2 linked regions of the Azoarcus sp. CIB genome follow. The protein of the gene in region 1 interacts with the protein of each later gene in a pairwise test. Links are inferred from orthologs where the notes say so. Each region holds a gene or a part of one and is shown on either strand. Other genes may lie near its edges.

The links.
Region 2: the proteins of moeA (region 1) and mobA interact in binary tests that used the Escherichia coli proteins (3 or more experiments, as listed by UniProt). The link is inferred for Azoarcus sp. CIB from one-to-one orthologs.

What each region holds. Positions count from the first base shown.
Region 1 is NZ_CP011072.1:974,384-977,514, reverse strand. Bases 174-3,067 are described here. They hold moeA (molybdopterin molybdotransferase MoeA), read left to right. Parts: upstream 174-940; coding sequence 941-2,194; downstream 2,195-3,067. Other genes in these bases: phoU (phosphate signaling complex protein PhoU), read left to right, coding at 2,961-3,067; rpiA (ribose-5-phosphate isomerase RpiA), read left to right, coding at 2,217-2,885; AzCIB_RS04295 (c-type cytochrome), read left to right, coding at 174-762. In the rest of the region: yihA (ribosome biogenesis GTP-binding protein YihA/YsxC), read right to left, coding at 1-14; more of AzCIB_RS04295, read left to right, coding at 136-173; more of phoU, read left to right, coding at 3,068-3,131. UniProt on the Escherichia coli protein: Catalyzes the insertion of molybdate into adenylated molybdopterin with the concomitant release of AMP.
Region 2 is NZ_CP011072.1:64,043-67,241, reverse strand. The notes cover bases 178-3,139. They hold mobA (molybdenum cofactor guanylyltransferase MobA), read left to right. Parts: upstream 178-1,347; coding sequence 1,348-1,932; downstream 1,933-3,139. Other genes in these bases: AzCIB_RS24000 (hypothetical protein), read left to right, coding at 3,021-3,139; AzCIB_RS00245 (substrate-binding domain-containing protein), read left to right, coding at 1,929-2,852; AzCIB_RS00255 (formate dehydrogenase accessory sulfurtransferase FdhD), read left to right, coding at 515-1,351; AzCIB_RS00260 (DUF3305 domain-containing protein), read right to left, coding at 178-397. Also shown: more of AzCIB_RS00260, read right to left, coding at 1-177; more of AzCIB_RS24000, read left to right, coding at 3,140-3,199. UniProt on the Escherichia coli protein: Transfers a GMP moiety from GTP to Mo-molybdopterin (Mo-MPT) cofactor (Moco or molybdenum cofactor) to form Mo-molybdopterin guanine dinucleotide (Mo-MGD) cofactor.

The sequences.
Region 1 (3,131 bases):
CGGAAGAGGGACATCGGGAGGGAGGGGAAAACGCAGATGGTTATGCCGGACAGCCCACATTGCATCGCGCAAATCCGGCCAGCTGTTATAGAATACCGCGTTTGCGATATCCACTCACGGCTTTCTGAGGACACCATGATCAAGCGTTCCCTGCTGCTCTCGCTGCTGCTGGTTACGGGCGGCCTTCACGCCCAGGACCAGGCACCCGATCTCGCCAAGGCGAAACAGACTGCAGAAACCCTCTGCGTCGGGTGCCACGGCGCCGACGGCAACAGCCCGATTCCGGTCAACCCGAAACTGGCCGGCCAGCATTCCGACTACCTCTTCAAGCAACTGAAGAACTTCAAGGGCTGGAACGGAAAGCCCGCCGAGCGCGAAAACCCGATCATGGGCGGCATGGTGGCGGCACTCGAGGAAGCGGACATGAAGGCGCTCGCGATCCACTTCTCGTCGCAGACGCTGCAGCCTGACTCGGCCAAGAATCCCGACCTCGCGAAGCTCGGTCAGAACATCTGGCGTGCGGGCCTCCCGACCAAGGGCGTTCCCGCCTGTGCTGGCTGCCACGGCCCGGCCGGCGCCGGCCTGCCGGCCCAGTTCCCGCGCATCGCGGGCCAGTATGCCGACTACACCGAAGCGCAGCTGAAGGCCTTCCGCGATGGCGTGCGCAAGAACGACCCGGCACTGATGATGCAGACCATCGCATTGAAGATGACCGATCCGGAAATGAAGGCGGTCGCCGACTACGCCGCCGGCCTGCGCTGACCGTCCGGCGCCGCAGCAATCTCGAAAGGGGTGAAAGGGGTGGCATGGCCACCCCTTTTCTTTTTCCGGCACCGGCAGCATGTGCGCCCTTGCGACCGCCGGTCCCACGGCGCGCAAGATCGGACGATAATGCGTCTTCCGCAAGACCGAGCGAACGCCGCATCCAGGAACTAAAGCCATGGCACAGAACCCCGGGAGCCCGACCTCCGCCCGCTCGCCCAATTACTCCGCCACCGAGGCGAGGCGGGCCATTCTCGACCGGCTGACGCCGGTCGGCGGATGGGAACGCGTCAATGTCCGCAGCGCCCTAGGGCGCGTGCTCGCCGAGGACGTCATCGCGCCGTGTAACGTGCCGGCCCACGACAACTCGGCGATGGACGGCTACGCGGTGCGCCACGCCGACCTCGCGCCGCAGGGCGAGAGCGCCCTGACGGTCGTCGGCACGGCGTTCGCCGGCAAGCCCTTCTCCGGCATCGTCGGCGCCGGGCAGGCCGTCCGGATCATGACCGGGGCGCCGATTCCGGAGGGTGCCGACACGATCGTCGTGCAGGAGGTGGCGCGCGCCGCCGACGGCAAGGTGCATGTGCCGGCGGGACAGCGCGCCGGACACAACCTGCGCCGCGCCGGCGAGGACCTGGCATTGGGCGGCATCGCCCTCCCCGCGGGCAAGCGCTGCGGACCGGCCGAGCTGGGCCTCGTCGCCTCGCTCGGCATCGCCGAGGTCGTCGTGCGCCGCCGGCTGCGCGTGGCTTTCTTCTCCACCGGCGACGAGCTCGCGTCGATCGGCAAGCCGCTCGCGCCCGGCGAGGTCTACGACAGCAACCGCTACACCCTCTTCGGTGCGCTCTCGCGCCTGGGCTGCGATCTCATCGACATGGGCGTCGTGCGCGACGACCCGCAGGCGCTGGAAACGGCCTTCCGCGACGCTTCAGCCAACGCCGACGTGATCCTGACCAGCGGCGGCGTGTCGGTGGGGGAAGCGGACTTCATCCGCGAGCTCGTGAATCGCCTCGGCGAGGTCGCGTTCTGGAAGATCGACATCAAGCCCGGACGGCCGATGGCCTTCGGACGCGTCGGTGATGCGTGGCTGTTTGGCCTGCCCGGCAATCCGGTCGCGGTACTGGTGACCTTCTACCAGTTCGTCCAGGACGCCCTGCAAGCCCTGTCCGGGGTCTCGCCGCTGCCTGAGCCGGCGTTGTTCGACGTGGTGTGCGCAGAAACCATTCGCAAGCAGCCCGGACGACGCGAATTCATGCGCGGCCGCCTGGCCCTCGTCGACGGCCGCCAGACGGTACGGCTTGCCGGCGCCCAAGGTTCGGGCGTGCTGCGTTCGATGTCGGAAGCCAACTGCTTCATCGTGCTGCCGGAAGAGCGCGGCGACGTCCTCGCCGGCGAGACGGTGCAGGTGCAGATCTTCGACGGCCTCGTGTAAGACCCACCCACAGGAATACCTAATGAATCAGGACGAACTGAAGAAGGCCGCGGCGCGCGCGGCGCTGGACTACGTCGAGGACGGCATGATCGTCGGCGTCGGCACGGGCTCGACGGTCAACCATTTCATCGACGGCCTGGCCGAGATGCGCGGCCGCATCGCCGGTGCCGTATCGAGTTCGGAAGCCAGCGCACGCCGGCTCGAGGGCTACGGCATTCCGCTGATCGGCCTCAACGACGTGACCAAACTGCAGCTCTATGTGGACGGGGCGGACGAGATCGACGGCGGCTTCGCGATGATCAAGGGCGGCGGCGGCGCGCTGACGCGCGAGAAGATCGTCGCCGCGGTTGCCGAGCGTTTCGTGTGCATCTGCGACCAGTCGAAGCTCGTAAGCTGCCTGGGGGCCTTCCCGCTGCCCGTGGAGGTGATCCCGATGGCGCGCGCCTACGTCGAGCGCCGCCTCGCCCGGATCGGCGGACGTCCGGTACTGCGCGAGGGTTTCGTGACCGACAACGGCAACCTGATCCTGGACGTGCACGGGCTGCGCATTCCGGAGCCGCAAGCCCTGGAAACGGAGATCAACCAGATCACCGGCGTCGTGACCAACGGGCTGTTTGCGCTGCGCGGCGCCGACCTGCTGCTGATGGCCACGTCGACGGGCGTCGAGCGGCGCGTCGCAGCGACTTCCTGAATCGCAAGCATCCGTGCAATATATTCGTCACATTCGACTGCTACCCTCGCGGACTCTCGGGACCGGAACATGACAATGAGCAAGCACACCTACACCCAGTTCGACAAGGAGCTGGAAGCCATCCGCAAGCGCCTGCTGGAAATGGGCGGCCTCGTGGCCCAGCAGCTGACGCGTGCGATCGAAGGGCTCGGGACGGGCAATCACGAACTGCTGGAACAGGTCATCGCAGATGATCGCAAGGTCAAC
Region 2 (3,199 bases), 910 kb from region 1 along the record:
GCAGGTTCACGAACGCACCGACCCAGTCGGCGATCTCGCGCGACATCGCGACGCCATCGACCTGTTCGCCCGAGTCGAGCAGGCGCGCCGCCTCGCCGTAGCTCACAGTGACGACGAGCGGCTTGGCGACGCCGTCCTCCTTGCGCCACATCACGAACACCTTGGGCACCGGCGAACTCAGGTTGAGGAAGTAGTTGTCCGCCTCGTCGCGGAACAGCTCCAGCGCAAAACCGCCGACGAGGTACTGGTCGCGGTCGGTCTCGGCGACCAGCTGGCGCGTCGCCGCCGGGTTGTCGCCGAAGGCCGGCACGACGCCGACGGCCTCCCAGGCCTCGTCCGCCCAGCGGCTCTGCAGGCGGCGGCGGTCCATGATGACGGCGACGGGAAAGCGGTCCATGCGGCGAACTCCGGGTGACTCGATCCCTCATAGGATAGGCGAAGCGGCCGCGGCCGGCGAACCTCGCGAGCGGCGCCTGCGGCTAGAATACCCCCTCGAACCTACCCGTCCATCTCCATGCCCCCAGCCCCCGACACGCCGCGCCGTCCGCTGCTGAGCCACGCGAGCCACCCGCTGACGGTGACGATCCCGGCCGTCGACGAGAACGGCGAGAACGTGCCGACGCAGATCGCCGGCGAGTTCCCGCTGACGATCTACGTCGACCGCCGCGAGATCGTCACGCTGATGACGCTGGGCGCCGCGCCCGAGGCGCTGACGATAGGCTGGCTGCGCAACCAGCGCCTGGTCGCGAGCCTCGACGACATCGAGGCGGTGCAGGTTGACTGGGAGGTCAATGCCGTCGCGGTGAAGACGCGCAACGGCCTCGTGGACGCCGACGAACGCCTCGGCAGCCGCACCGTCACCACCGGCTGCGGCCAGGGCACGGTGTTCGGCGGGCTGATGGACGAGATCGACGCGATCCGCCTGCCGGAAGACCGCACACTCACGCAGGCGACGCTGTACGCGCTGATGGACGCGGTGCGCCACCACGAATCGATCTACAAGCAGGCCGGCGCCGTGCACGGCTGCGCGCTCGCCCAAGCCACCGCGGACGGCTGCGACATCCTCATGTTCGTCGAGGACGTCGGCCGCCACAACGCCGTCGACGCGATCGCCGGGCAGATGTGGCTGGACGGCCTCGACGGCGGCGACAAGATCTTCTACACGACGGGCCGGCTCACCTCCGAGATGGTCATCAAGACCGCGCAGATGGGCATCCCCTTCCTCGTCTCGCGCTCCGGCCTCACGCAGATGGGCTGGGAGATCGCGCGCAAGATCGGCCTCACGATGATCGGCCGCGCGCAGGGCAAGCACTACCTTCTATTCACCGGCGAGGAGCGATTCACCCGATGAGCGCGTGCGAAAAAATCACCGGCGTCATCCTCGCCGGCGGGCAGGGACGGCGCATGGGCGGCGTCGACAAGGGTCTGGTCGAGCTGCGCGGGCGGCCGATGGCCGAATGGGTGATCGAGCGCTTCGGCCCGCAGGTCGACGAACTGATCATCAACGCCAACCAGAACGCCGAACGCTATGCCGCCTTCGGCCATCCCGTGTTCCCCGACGACATCGGCGGCTTCGCCGGCCCGCTCGCCGGATTGCATGCAGCCTTGTCGCGGGCGCAGCATCCGCTCGTCGCGACCGCCCCCTGCGACTCGCCCTTCCTTCCGGCGGATCTCGTCGAACGCCTGTATCGCGGCCTCGCGGAAGCCGGCGCCGAGCTCGCCGTCGCGCGCACCTTCGACCAGCCCCACCCGGTGTTCTGCCTGTGCCGGCGCGACGTGCTGCCGCACCTCGACGCGTTCCTCGCCGGCGGCGGCCGCAAGATCGACTTCTGGTACGCCACACTGAAGGTCGTCGAAGTGCAGTTCGACGACGAGGAAGCCGCGTTCCGCAACATCAACACCCGCGACGAGCTCGACGACGTCGGACGATGAGCGCGCCCGAGCCGCCAGTCGTCGAACACCTTGCGCCGGAAAGCCCCTGCCTCACAGCGAGGCAGGCGGCGGCCTACCTGCACCTCAACGAGAAGAAGCTGTACGAGCTCGCCAACAGCGGCGAAGTCCCGGCCGCGCGCGTCGGCGGCAAGTGGCTGTTTCCACGCCGCCTGCTCGACGACTGGCTGCTCGAACAGGCGCACGGCGGCGTGCTCACCGACCGCCTGCTGATCGCTGGCGGCGACGACGCCCTGCTCGCCGCCGCGGTGCGCGCACTGGCCGCCGAACTCGGCGCCGAAGCCTTCGTCGCCTACAGCCCGACCGCAACCCTGCCCGGCCTCGAACAGCTCGCCCGCCGCCGCGCCGACATCTCCGTCGTGCATTGGGGCGACGTCGAGCACAGCGCGACCCAGCACGCAACGCTGCTGCGCGCCCATCCCGGCCATGCGCGCTGGACGCTGGTACGCATCGGCCAGCGCGAACAGGGGGTGCTGCTGCGTCCCGGCCTGGGCATCGACCAGCTCGAAACGCTCGCCGCCTTCGACGTGCGCTGGGCCATGCGCGAAGCCGGTTCCGGCGCCGCGCACTTCCTCGCCTCGGCGCTCAAGGCGCGCGGCCTGCGCCCGGAAGACTGCAGCGCCGTCGCGACGATCGCCGGCGAACGCGAAGCCGCGGCACTCCTCGTGCGTAACGCCGCCGACTGCACCCCCGGCACGCGCGCGACCGCGAGCGAATTCGGCCTCGACTTCCTGCCGCTGGGCTGGGAAGCGCTGGACCTTGCGCTGCCGAAGGAAATCTACTTCCGCCACCTCTTCCAGCGCCTGCTCGCGCGCCTCGGCAGCGCCGCGATACGCGACCTCGCGGCCCAGCTGGGCGGCTACGAGCTTACGGCACTGGGACGGGTGCTGGCTGCAGGCTGAAGGACTACGGTCTCCCCGCGAACTCAGCCCCGATTCCATCAGGGCGACAGATCGAGCACACCACGTCCTATGACACTTGTCACGGGTCATTGGGCAAATCTAGCCATGGTGGATCATGAGGCGTACATACTAGGGTATGAGAACCGATCACGTCCGCATGGAGTAATCATGAAATCCAGTTACGCAGTAATCATCCCAACTATCGCTGCGCTTGTCGGATGTGCGAGCCCTGCGCCGGTTGCACAAAATTTCCCTATTTCATATCAAAAGGTTGCACGTACGGCACATCATTGGGATGTAGTTGCCGATGACGTTGTTTCGCAAACGCTTCAGGAGGTGAGCACGAA